DNA from 4 places in the Arthrobacter sp. NicSoilB4 genome. Region 1 is predicted to be linked to each of the others. Evidence: predicted binding sites of a transcription regulator. Region 1 holds the regulator's gene; each other region holds the start of a gene.
The links. The regulator LexA, encoded in region 1, represses DNA repair genes until DNA is damaged. The targets are predictions, from matches to a motif close to TCGAACANNTGTTCGA.
Positions count from the first base shown of each region.

Region 2: the regulator LexA is predicted to act here: its motif matches at 1,567-1,582, upstream of LDO13_RS10240 (DUF6504 family protein).
Region 3: the regulator LexA is predicted to act here: its motif matches at 1,355-1,370, upstream of umuD (translesion error-prone DNA polymerase V autoproteolytic subunit).
Region 4: the regulator LexA is predicted to act here: its motif matches at 1,352-1,367, upstream of uvrA (excinuclease ABC subunit UvrA).

Region 1 covers NZ_AP024653.1:1,390,648-1,393,835, reverse strand. The annotation lists gene LDO13_RS06230 (histidinol-phosphate transaminase) at 1-413, opposite strand, end outside; gene LDO13_RS06225 (LysM peptidoglycan-binding domain-containing protein) at 536-994, opposite strand; gene lexA (transcriptional repressor LexA) at 1,336-2,085, shown strand; gene LDO13_RS06215 (ATP-dependent DNA helicase) at 2,211-3,188, opposite strand, start outside.
Region 2 covers NZ_AP024653.1:2,276,955-2,280,142, forward strand. The annotation lists gene dnaE (DNA polymerase III subunit alpha) at 1-1,170, opposite strand, end outside; gene LDO13_RS10240 (DUF6504 family protein) at 1,167-1,496, opposite strand; gene LDO13_RS10245 (hypothetical protein) at 1,664-2,050, shown strand; gene LDO13_RS10250 (chorismate mutase) at 2,062-2,388, opposite strand; gene LDO13_RS10255 (VOC family protein) at 2,403-2,825, shown strand.
Region 3 covers NZ_AP024654.1:42,475-45,662, forward strand. The annotation lists gene LDO13_RS18455 (cation transporter) at 1-372, opposite strand, end outside; gene LDO13_RS18460 (metalloregulator ArsR/SmtB family transcription factor) at 369-695, opposite strand; gene LDO13_RS18465 (hypothetical protein) at 769-1,080, shown strand; gene umuD (translesion error-prone DNA polymerase V autoproteolytic subunit) at 1,385-1,816, shown strand; gene LDO13_RS18475 (Y-family DNA polymerase) at 1,864-3,162, shown strand.
Region 4 covers NZ_AP024653.1:2,007,359-2,010,546, forward strand. The annotation lists gene LDO13_RS09025 (ABC transporter ATP-binding protein) at 1-894, shown strand, start outside; gene LDO13_RS09030 (GntR family transcriptional regulator) at 891-1,292, shown strand; gene uvrA (excinuclease ABC subunit UvrA) at 1,514-3,188, shown strand, end outside.

The sequences.
Region 1 (3,188 bases):
CCGGCGATGTACCCGGTGTCCGTGCCGGAAGCCAGCAGCGGGTACATGGAGTACGTGGGAGGGAAGCCAAGGGCGGTGCGGCCCGGGCCGCCGAAGGCCTGGAGGATCTGCTGGAGAACCTCGTTGGAACCGTTCGCGGCCCAGATGTTGTCCGCACCCAATCCGTGTCCGAGGTATTCGGCCAGGGCCTCGCGCAGCTCCGTGAATTCACGGTCCGGATAGCGGTTCAGCCCGGCGGCGGCAATCGTGACGGCCTCGGAGATGGCGGCGCGGACGTCGGCCGGGACGCCGTGGGTGTTCTCGTTGACGTTGAGCAGGATAGGGACGTCCAGCTGCGGTGCCCCGTAGGGGGTCAGGCCCCGCAGGTTCGTCCGGAGGGGAAGTCGGTTCAGGCGCTCTAGCTGGTCAGTCACCAGCCCAGTTTAAGTGAGATCGCCGCGTGCCCCGAAACTGTGACGCTTGCAGGGCGGCCCGGCGGCCTGCGGGGCGCCCGGCGACGGCCCGACGGGGCCCTGAGCTACTTGGACGGCAGGAACTAGTTGGACGGAATGAAGAGGGCCTGGCCCGGCACGACCCTGGCGGCCTCGAGGTTGTTCAGCTGGATGATGTCGGCGACGACATCGCGGGGGTCCCGCTCGGGCGCCACCGCTGCGGCGATGGCCCACAAGGACTCACCGGGCTGCACCGTCACCGTGACTGTGGGAGTCAGTGAGAGCTCGGCGGCAGAGTCCGCCGCCTTTGCCGGAGCATTGAGGAAGCCGCTGAGGGAAAGAACCAGGGCGGCCAGCAGGATCAGCGGCACTCCGATGAAGACGAAACGCCCCCGCCTGGTGAGCCTCAGCGGCGCCTGTTGTGCCTGCTTGGCACGCCCGCCGGAGCTGGGCTGGCCGGGCTGACCTGTGCCGGTGCCGGTGCCGGTGCCGGTGCCGGGCCGGCCGTAGTCGCCGAATGCGTCGCGGCCGAAAGTGTCGTGAAACGCGCTTGATGCTGACATGAACTGAGCCCTCCTGGACCATACTGTGCCGCCCGACGTACTCCACGTACCCGCCGCGAACCGGCCTGACCTTCGAACAAAGAACCGAACGATTCGTTCTACCCGAGCTTCGTAAAACTAGAACACATATTCGAACCCTGCTTGTTCTGTTTTAGCACCTATTGACGAACATTGTCGAGACTCGCTAGAACAAATGTTTGAAAAAGCTGTGTGGCTGGCCTACGTTTGAGTCAAAGAACAACCACTTCTGCAGTTGATCAGCAGGGTCTGACATTTCAGGCCGGAAGTTCCCGGCAGCTGCAGCCACAGCGGCCGGGCGGAACGGAAAGGCGTTGGCGAACATGGCAGCACAAGCCACTGGCGGCAGGGCCTCCGCGCGGAGCCCGCAGGCGGCCCGGCCTCCCAAAAGCCTCACCGTCCGGCAAAAGAAGATCCTGGAGACCATCCAGCGCTCCGTCACGGACAACGGCTACCCGCCGTCGATGCGCGAAATCGGCGATACCGTCGGCCTGGCGAGCCTCTCCAGCGTCACCCACCAGCTTTCGCAGCTTGAAAAGCTCGGCTACCTGAGGCGCGATCCCAAGCGCCCGCGCGCCATGGAAGTGCTGATGCCGTTGACCCTCGATGAGGGGACCACGAAGATTTCAGGGGTTGAGAAGCCAAGCGGCCTGCGCAGTGTGGGCGGCTTGTCTGTTTCTGAGCTGGCCAGTGCCACGGATACCGCCATGGTGCCGCTGGTCGGCCGGATCGCCGCCGGCGGACCGATCCTGGCCGACCAGGTCGTTGAAGACGTTATGCCCCTGCCCCGCCAGCTGGTGGGCCACGGCGAACTCTTTATGCTCAAGGTTGCCGGTGACTCGATGATTGACGCGGCCATCTGCGACGGTGACTGGGTGGTTGTGCGCCGCCAGGGCGATGCCGTCAACGGTGACATTGTGGCCGCCCTGCTGGACGACGAGGCAACCGTAAAGACCTTCCGCCAGCGTGACGGCCACACCTGGCTGCTGCCGCAGAACACCCAGTACGAGCCCATCCTCGGCGATCACGCCGTCATCATGGGGAAAGTCGTCTCGGTGCTGCGCTCCCTCTAGGACCAGGCCTCCCAGTCCGGGCCTCCCGTTGCCTGCGAACAGGGCCCCGCCGCCGATTCACGCCGGACGGGGCCTTTCGCGTTCCCTCCCGGACAACCGGGCAGGAACGCCACAGCCGCTGGGAGCTACGTCCCGGGCCGCCCTGATTCCTGCGCGAGCCTCTCCAGGGCCGCGAGGGCGATCGCGGGGTCCGTGGTGGGCCAGAACGGCGGCAGGGCGGCGCGGAGGAATCCCCCGTAACGTTCGGTGGACAGCCGCGAGTCCAGCACAGCCACCACGCCCTTGTCCGTCGTCGTGCGGATCAGCCGGCCGGCGCCCTGGGCAAGGCGGATGGCGGCGTGCGTCGCGGAAACACTCATAAAGCCGTTGCCACCGGCCTGGGCCACTGCCCGGGACCGCGCCGTCATCAGGGGATCATCGGGCCGCGGGAACGGAATCCTGTCGATCACCACGAGGCGGCAGGACGTCCCCGGCACGTCGACACCCTGCCACAGCGACATGGTGCCGAAGAGGCAGGTGTCCGGTTCGTCGGCGAACTGCTTCACCAGCGCCGTCATGGTCGAATCCCCCTGGCAGAGGATGCTCATGTCCAGCCGTGGCCGCAGGGCCTCGGCGGCGTCTTCGGCGGCGCGCCGTGAAGAGAACAGGCACAGTGCCCCGCCGCCGGAGGCCCTGATCAGCTTTTCGAGCTCGTCAAGCGCTTCCGGGGACGTGCCCCGGCCGGGCTTGGGCAGGTGCTTGGCAACGTACAGGATGCCCTGCTTGGGGTATTCGAACGGAGAGCCGACGTCAACGCCGGTCCAGCTGGGGGCGCCGGGCCCCACCAGGCCCAGGCCGCCGGCGGCCGGTTCGAAAGCGGACCCTATGGCCAGCGTGGCCGAGGTCAGGATGACGGTGTGGTCTGCGAACAGGCCCTCCCGGAGCCGTCCGGCGACGCTGAGCGGGGCGATATTGACCAGCGCCGGGGCCGACTCATCCGGCTGGGAGTAGCCCTGCTGCGGGTCAAAGGTGCTGTTGCGGGAAAACCAGACCACCTCGCGGTTCTCGCGGGCTGCCAGCAGCCGTTCGCAGAGTTCCAGGATCACCATGAGCCGGGAGCGCGC
Region 2 (3,188 bases), 890 kb from region 1:
TGCGGCCCGGACCCCCATGTCCAGGATCATCCGGGAAACTTCGGCGACGGTCAGGAAGTATGCGGCGAAGCCCAGGCTGTCGATGATCCGCAGCTCGTGTTCCAGCCGCGAGCGCAGCTCCCCGGCGGCTTTGCCCGTGATCCCGGGGAACCGCCGGCTGATGCCGGCTTCACACCGCAGGGTGAGCTCCACGAGGGCGTCCCCGGCGATCCCGATCACCGAGGCTTCCGGTACTACCGGCTGTTTCCACCCCATGTCCGTCACTGGGTCCATCCGGCAGCGGTCCGCGAGCGCCTCCGTCTGGGCCATAAGGCTCTTGAGGTCAGCGGCGCCGTATCCGGCGGCGTGCATGATCTCCTTGCCGAGCTGGAGCATTTGCGCCGCGGATTTGAGCCAGCCCTGCCCGTTGGGCTGCAGCAGCGGGGCGGCGGAAAGTTCGGGCAGCGATTTCAGGGTGCGGGCCGAATCCAGCACATCCGCGGTGGCCGCCCCGTCCTCGGCCACGTACCGCACGGCGTTGCTCAGCACGGCGGGGACCCCGTGTTCGGCGGCAAGCTTGAGCATCCGTACCGCGTGGGCGGTGCTCAGCGGTTCCCCGGGCGGGCTGAGCTGGCTGACCACCTCGGCGGCGATGGTTCCGGGCGGCATGGCGTCGAGCCAGCGCTTGAACAGGGTGCGGGGGCGCAGGTAGCGCCTCCCGCCCATGGCGCGTCCCACGTCGGAGTCGGGTCCAATCAGCACGGTCAGCACCGGCTTGAGCGTTTCAGGGTGCAGGGTGCGGGAGGCCAGCTCAGCCCGGGTAACGGCGACGGGCACCACTCCCCCGGCTTTGCCCGTGGTGCGGGCATGCGCATCGGAGATCAGCCGGCACAGTGCTCGGTAGCCGGCACCGTTGTTGTGCCCGTGGGCCAGCACGACGACGCGTCCCCCCACCTGGGTGCGGAGGTCGCCGTCGTCGTCAAAGACCGCAAGGTCCACCCCGACGACCGGGTCCAGCCCGGCCGCCATGCAGGCCCTCAGGTGCTTGACCGTCCCGTAGAGGCCGTCGCGGTCAGTGCAGGCGAGCGCCGTCGCCCCGTCTGCTGCGGCGGCGGCCGCCAGCTCATCCGGCCAGGAGACCCCATAGTGGGCACTGAAGGCGGTGGAGACATGGAGATGGGTGAAGCTCATGCTGATTCGGGCTTCCGGTGAAGCAGGGCGTCATGGATCCGCAGCAGGCGCCAGCGTCCGCTGCCGACATGCCGGGTGAGGTCAAGGGTGAGGGGTTCGGGGTCGGGGGAACCTGCCCGGCGCACCTGGACCCGCCAGATCTCATGGTCCACGAGTCCCGGGCCGCTGCCCAGCGGCGCCCGCTGCTCTTCCGCCCACCACTGGCGGCGCTCAAACCAGCGGACCGGTTCGGCGCAGACGGCGTAGTGCCGGCCCGCCCAGTCCAGCTCCAGGGGCTGGCCTGAGGGTGTGCAGACGACGTCTACCGACTCGCTGAACATGCCCATCGCGCCTCCCGGACCACCATCTGCAAGAACCATCTGGCCTAACAATCTGGCTATAGCAGCCAGCAACCGTTCGAACATATTTTCGAACAGTTCCAGTCTACGACGGTGCCGGGGCAAAACCTAGATCAGGGGTGGACGGACGCAGGCACAGGTAGCAGGATTGAGCCATGAGCTCCCATAACGCACTTCTGAAGCACGTCAGCATCGCCGCCGAGGACACGTCCTTGGTGGCGAAGTTCGATATAGACGGAAACATCCCCGGCCAGGGCGCCTACGTGGTGGGGCTGGTAGCCGCGACCCCGGATCATTCCCACCAGCGACGAATGGGGATCGAGTTCATGAACGGGGAAGCCGTGTCCTTCTACTGCTTCAGTCATGACGGCACAGAGGAGAACTTTGACCTCAAGGGAGTGGAGCACTCCGGCAACACCATTACCGGGCACTTTCCGCTCAGCACCATCATGGGCCTGGCCAAGGGGCACCTCATGACGGCCTTCAGCGACTGCGACGGCCGCGACTACCAGGCAAACGTCCCGGTGGCGGAGGCCCTCTAGGCCCCCACGCTCTAGGAGCTGGCTTTGTAGACTTCCAGCTCGAGCGTGATGAACGCGTCGATCATGGCACGGTAGGTCTTCTCTACAAGGTCGACGTCGATGTCCTTTTGTTCCGCCGTGGCGCGGACATGCTCGATAACCCGCTCCACCCGGCCCGGGGCACGCACTTCGGCGCTGTCGGCCTTGAGGGTTCCGGCGATCCGGATCAGGCGCTCGCGGCGGCCGATCAGCGACACGATCTGCTCGTCCACCTCGTCCACGGCCACCCGCACAGCAGCGAGCTGCTCCCGGTCGGCCTTGGCAGCTTTTTCGTCTTGGTGATTTGTGGACATGTGCATGACAGTATCGAATGATGCAGCCACGAGTCGATTTAATCTCACTGGGAGTCCGCAGTGTTGACGCCTCCCGTAGTTTCTATGTAGATGGCCTGGGCTGGCCCGTCCACCGGGAAGTCCGGGGCGAGGTCCTGTTCATCCAGGCCAACCACGGCCTCATCCTCTCGCTCTGGGATGCCGGGCAGATGCAGGCCGAAGCTGCCGTTGATCCCCCCGCCGGCGTTCCCTCCATCACCCTGAGCCACAACCTGGGCAGCGCTGCGGAAGTCGACTGGGTGATGGCGGAGGCCGAGGCCGCCGGAGCGGCGATCATCGCCGAGCCTAAGACCCAGTCCTGGGGCGGCTACACCGGCTACTTCGCCGATCCCGACGGCTACCGCTGGGAGGTCGCCTTCAATCCCAGCTGGGGGGTCGACGGCGGCGGAAAAGTCACACTCTGACCCGCGCCTCCCCCGGGCCTTCGGGGATGCTGGCTCCCCGACGGGCAGCGGCGGATCAAAGCGGGCATCCTGCTTGGTCCGGCCGTCCGGGCACCAGCCATGCTTTTTCCTAGAAGCGGATGGCGCGGCCGTTTCCGTCAGCGACCCAGAGTTACGCACGTTCATAGCCCATGGCGCGAAGCCCCTCCACCGAGGCCAGGAACAGTGCGGAGCCCAGTCCACGGGACCAATAGGCAGGCAGGAGATTCAACGCATGGAGTTCCCCGGTTCCCCCAGCCACGTCATCCCGCGACCTCCCGAATCCAGACCAGCCCACCGCAGTGCCTTCGACTGTTACGGCGAGACGGCGGACACTCTGATCGG
Region 3 (3,188 bases), on a different replicon from region 1:
CAGGGCAGCGATCACAATGCCCGCTGTCGAGTGTTGGGCCTCCCCTGCGCCCGAGAGTGACCGGACGGCATCCACGGCCACGAACGCAGCCAGGGCAAAGAAGGAAATCGCGATGATCCGCAACGTCACGTGCTCACGCCGCTCAGGGTCCTTGGCAGAGAACTGCCATGACAACGCCAGAGCCGAGGTCACTTCAATGACCGAATCCAGCCCGAAGCCGATCAGCGCCGACGAATCCGCGACGCCGCCGGCCCAGAGCGCCACGACAGCCTCGACGACGTTATAGGTGATGGTCGCGGCCGCGAACAGTCTGATCCTGCGGCTCAACACCGCGCGCCGATCCGGACTTGGTGCGTGGATCAGAGTCGTCATGCGAAGCACTCCCCGTCCGGAGCGCAGCACGCCGGGTCCACCGCAAGAACAACACCGATCAGGTCCTTGATGGCGTGGCCAAGCCGGGGATCCGCCAGCTCATAGCGGCTCCGCCGCCCATCAGGAACCGCAACGACCAGGCCGCAGCCGCGCAGGCATGTCAGGTGATTGGACATGCTCTGCCTCGACACCCCCAGCGAATCAGCCAGGTCCGACGGATACGACGGGGCTTCCGAAAGTGCCAAAAGGACACGGGCGCGGGTCGGGTCCGAGACCGCGTAGCCGAAGCGGGCCAGCACGGGCGCCTGAGTGAGGGTTTCCATACAGCCAAAGTACATCCATGACTGTATTCATGCAATTCTGTACTTTGAGCCGACACGTGGAGATACTGGTGGGATGAACTACGAGTTGCGGATCATTCCCGAATGCCCGAACAGCACTCCGGCCCTGGCACTGTTCCGCCGGGCCCTGGCAGCCGAAGGCGTCAGCGGAGACGTGCTCGTTGTGGAATTGACCAGCGACGAGCAGGCCGAGGCCCTGGGCTTTCACGGCTCCCCATCCTTCATCGCGGAAGGCCGCGATCTGTTTCACTCGCCAGCGTCGCCGGCCCTGGCATGCCGGGTTTACCGAACCCCCGGAGGACTTGCAGGCTTGCCGCCGCAGGCAGATCTTCAAGCCGCAATCCACTCAACACTTTCCACTGCGTAGGCAGGCGTAGCTCACGCGAATTGCAATCAGGCAGCCGCACGAACTGTCAGGCTCATTCGGTGGGCCGGCATCGACGCTCAGGTCACGCGCCGGTCATGAAAGGCCGAAAATACTTTCGAAGAGAACCGCAGCTGCGAACCCGACTGCTAACTTCAAAAGACGCCTGTTGCGACGTTGGTGAGAACCCGCCCTGTCCCCACTGGCGTTCAACCCTGACGGCCGGCGGCCATTCCCCCGACTGGTGGTTCCTGTCAGTCCCGGGAGTTATGATTATTCGAAGATATATTCGAATAAAAGGTGTGTTGTGGGCGTTGTTGTTGGTCCCCGCGTGATAGATGCGGGCGCATCGTTGTTGTCGGTGCTGATCTCTCCGGTCGCTGTTGCGGCCGGGTATCCCTCGCCCGCGCAGGACTATTTTGATGGCCGGATCGATTTGAATGAGCACCTGATCAAGGACGTCACGAGCACCTATGTCGTGCGGGTCTCCGGGGACTCGATGACCGGCGCCGGGATCAGCGACGGGGACGAGCTGATCGTCAACCGGGCCCTGGAACCGGTGGACGGGTCCGTGGTCGTCGCCGTCCTGGACGGGGAGCTGACGATCAAACGGCTGCGGATCGCGGGTACACGGGTGGTGCTGCAGGCGGAGAACCCGGCTTACCCGGACATCCGGGTGCCGTCCTTGTCCGACCTGGTCATCTGGGGCGTCGCTACCCGGTGCCTGCACCATGTTTAAGTGGCGCTATTGCGTTAAACGGGAAATCTGCCGGCGCGAGGCCGGCAATGTCTAAACCGACTCTCATGCGGCTGATGCCGCAGATCGCGCACGTGGATGTGAACTCTTTCTATGCCTCGGCCGAGCGTGCGTTCGACCCGTCCTTGGAGGGCCGGCCCGTCATCGTGCTCTCCAACAATGATGGCTGTGCCGTCACCCGGTCCCCAGAGGCCAAAGCGCTCGGTATCGCCATGGGTGAGCCGTGGTTCAAACTCGCCCCGCGGGCCAAGGAATGGGGACTTGTTGCCCTCTCGAGCAACTACGAGCTCTACGGGGACATCAGCGCCCGGGTCATGGAGCTGCTCGGCAGGTACAGCGCCTGGCTGGAGGTGTACAGCATCGACGAGGCGTTCCTCGGAGTCAAAGGCACCCCGGAGGAACTCCGGGCCCTGGGCCGGACCATGAAGGCGACCGTGCGGCGGAACGTCGGCGTTCCGGTCTGTGTCGGGATCGCGCCCACGAAGACCCTGGCGAAGCTGGCGAATAAATGGGCGAAGAACAACCCGGCCTTCGACGGGGTCTGCCACTGGGACTCCGTTCCCGTCCCGGAAAGGGAAGGGCTGATGCGCCGATTGTCGGTGATAGAGATCTGGGGTGTCGCCACCCGGCTGACCAAACGCCTCAACGCCCTGGGAATTCACACCATCCTTGACCTGTCCCGGGCGGATCCGGTGATGATCCGGGACCGCTTCTCCGTGGTCATGATGCGCACCGTCCTGGAACTGCAGGGCACCCCCTGCATCCCGATGGAAGAAGAACGCATTGGGAGGGACCAGCTCATCTTCTCCCGCTCCTTCGCCACCCCCATCACCACCGCCGCCGGGATCCGGCAGGTCATGAGCGTCTACGGCCAGCAGGCCTCGGCCCGGCTGGCCAAACACGGCCTCCAGGCCAAGGTCCTCACCGCGTTCGCCGGCACCTCACACTTCAACCCCAACGACACCTCCTACCCCTCGGTCTGCGTGCCACTGCCGATGCCCACCGCGGACCCCGTGATCCTGACCAAAGCCGCCCACGCCCTCCTCCCCCGCATCTGCGAGGGCATCCGCTACGCCAGGGCCGGGATCATGGTCACCGACCTGAGACCCTCCGGCAACCAGGCACCCCTGGCCCTGTTCGAAAACGCACACGAGGAACGCCACATCGGGACACTGCTGGAAGACATCACCCGCCGGTACGGGCGCGGCTCCATCGGCATGGGCCACGGCGGCATCCGGGGCGGGCCGGACTGGACCATGAAACGGGACATGCTCTCCCCCCGCTACACCACACACTGGGACGAACTCCCCCTCGTAAAAGCCGCCTAATACACCCGCACGACAGCACCACGAAA
Region 4 (3,188 bases), 620 kb from region 1:
GAATTGCCGCCGCCGGCAGCCTCCGCCGTCCCGGCAGCCGCCGCCGTCCCGGCAGCCGCCGGGTCCGGAGCAGCTCCGGCCGGGGCAGGGCCGCCCGTGACAGCGCCGTCCGGGGCAGGGCCGGACGGCGCGGGCCGGGTTGCCTTTGAACATGTCACCTTCGGCTACAGCCCCGCCTCGCCCGTGGTCCAGGACCTGTCCTTCACCGTCGAACCCGGGCAGACCGTGGCGGTCGTCGGCCACACCGGCGCAGGCAAGACCACAGTGGTGAATCTCCTGATGCGCTTCTACGAACTGGATTCCGGCCGGATCACCGTCGACGGCACGGACATCGCGGCATTGCCGCGGGATGAACTGCGGGCCGGGTTCGGCACGGTCCTGCAGGACGCCTGGCTGTTCACCGGCAGCATCCGGGACAACATTGCGTATGGGCGGCCCGGCGCCGGCGAAGCGGAGATTCTGGCCGCGGCGCAGGCCAGCCACGTGGACCAGTTCGTCCGTGCTCTGCCCGGCGGCTACGCCACCATGCTCGGCAACGACGGCGACTCACTGAGCCGCGGCCAGCGCCAGCTCGTCTCCATCGCCAGGGCGCACCTGGCGGGCCGCAGCATCCTGATCCTCGACGAGGCCACCAGCTCCGTCGATAGCCGCACCGAAGTGCAGATCCGGCAGGCGATGCAGCGGCTCCGGCAGGGCCGCACGAGCTTCGTGATAGCCCACCGCTTGTCCACCGTGCGGGACGCTGATCTAATTCTGGTCATGGACCAAGGACGGATCGTTGAGCAAGGGACCCATCAGCAGCTGATGGCCAGGGGTGGACTCTACGTGGAGCTGTACGAGGCGCAGTTCGCCCGCCGCGAACAGCGCAGGAGCGCACTGGAGCCCGGACAGTGACGACCAGTGACACGTCAGCAACATCAGTCGCGCCGTTTCCCGGTGCCTGGCGGCCCAATCCGGCCAGTACCGTCCCCCTGTTTGAACAGCTCCGGCTCAACATCATTGAACGCGCCGACAACGGGACCCTCGCGCCGGGGACGAAGCTCCCCGCGGTCCGGAGCCTCGCCGGCGAGCTGGCCGTCGCTCCCCACACCGTGGCGCGCGCCTACAAGGAACTGGAGGCCGCCGGCGTCGTGGTGACGCGGGGCCGGAACGGGACGGTGGTGTGCGCCCGGGACGAGGCCTGGAGCTCGCTTTCCGCAGCCGCCGCCGAATTCGCCGCCTCGGCCAAGGCCCAGGGTGCCAGCTTCGCCGAGGCCGTCCAGCTGCTCGCCGCCGCCTACGACCGCGAGTAGGCCGCCACCAACACAACGGCCGGCGGCCCCCGGCGCGGGACACAGCCGGGAATGGATATTCGAAGAAGTTTTCGATTAGCATTGGTAGCGTGCCTAAAGCCGTAGCTGAAGATCCAGCCGTTGATACCCAGACCGCCGCAGTTCCGGAGCGTGCCGTTCCGGAGGGCTCCGCAAAGCCGGGCCGCGCCGTCGGAACCCGCCCCGCGGTGACACGTCCGGACATGTCCCGGCTCGTCGTCAAGGGCGCGCGGGAGCACAACCTGCGCAACGTGGACCTGGACCTGCCGCGCGATTCCATGATCGTGTTCACGGGGCTCTCGGGTTCGGGCAAATCCTCGCTCGCGTTCGACACGATCTTCGCCGAGGGCCAGCGGCGCTACGTTGAATCGCTCTCCGCCTACGCCCGGCAGTTCCTGGGCCAGGTGGACAAGCCCGACGTCGACTTCATCGAGGGACTCTCGCCCGCGGTGTCCATCGACCAGAAATCCACGAGCAAGAACCCCCGCTCGACCGTGGGCACAATCACCGAGATCTACGACTACATGCGCCTCCTGTGGGCCCGTGTCGGCCGCCCGCACTGCCCTGTGTGCGGCGAGCCCGTCACGAAGCAGACACCGCAGCAGATCGTCGACCAGCTGCTGGAACTGCCGGAGGGCACCCGTTTCCAGGTCCTCGCCCCGGTGGTCCGCGGCCGCAAGGGCGAATTCGTCGAGCTGTTCAAGGAGCTCACGGCCAAGGGCTACTCGCGGGCCCGGGTCGATGACAAGCTGATCCAGCTCAGTGATCCCCCCAAGCTCGGCAAGCAGTTCAAGCACACCATCGAAGTGGTGGTTGACCGGCTGGTGGTCAAGGAAGGCATCAGCCAGCGACTCACCGACTCGGTGGAAACCGCACTCGGCCTGGCCGAGGGGCGGATCCTTGCCGAGTTCGTCGACCTCGACGCGGACGATCCCGAACGGATCAGGGCTTTCTCCGAGCACCTCGCCTGCCCCAACGAGCACCCGCTCGCGATCGACGAGATCGAACCCCGCTCCTTCTCCTTCAACAACCCCTTCGGTGCCTGCTCGGCCTGCAGCGGCATCGGCACCAAGCTGGAAGTGGATGAGGAACTCATCATCCCGAACGGGGAACTGTCCCTCTCGGAGGGGGCCATCGCGCCGTGGTCCCTCGGCACCGCCACGACGGAGTACTGGAACCGCCTGCTCGACGGCCTGGCCAAGGAACTCGGCTTCTCGATGACCACCCCGTGGGACAAGCTCTCCGAGGACGCCCGCCAGACCGTGCTGCACGGCAAGGACCACAAAGTCGTGGTGCAGTACCGGAACCGCTTCGGCCGGGAACGCAAGTACAGCACCGGTTTCGAGGGCGTCATCCAGTACGTCCACCGCAAGCACCTCGAAACGGACTCGGACTCTGCCCGCGACCGGTACGAGGAATACATGCGGCAGATCCCGTGCCCCGCCTGCAACGGCGCGCGCCTGAACCCGGCGTCGCTCTCGGTGCTGATCAACGGCAAATCGATCGCCGAGGTCGCCGCCCTGCCGATGCGCGAATGCGCCCACTTCCTGGACCACCTGGTGCTCACCGGCCGTGAAGCCCAGATCGCGAACCAGGTCCTCAAGGAGATCCAGGCCCGCCTGACCTTCCTGCTCGACGTCGGCCTGGAGTATCTGAACCTGGAGCGCCCGTCGGGCACCCTGTCCGGCGGCGAGGCCCAGCGCATACGGCTGGCCACCCAGATCGGCTCCGGCCTCGTGGGTGTGCTCTACGTCCTGGACGAGCCCTCCATCGGCCTGCACCAGCGCGACAACCGGCGCCTGATCGAGACCCTCACGCGGCTGCGGGACCTCGGAAACACACTGATCGTGGTGGAGCACGACGAGGACACCATCCAGG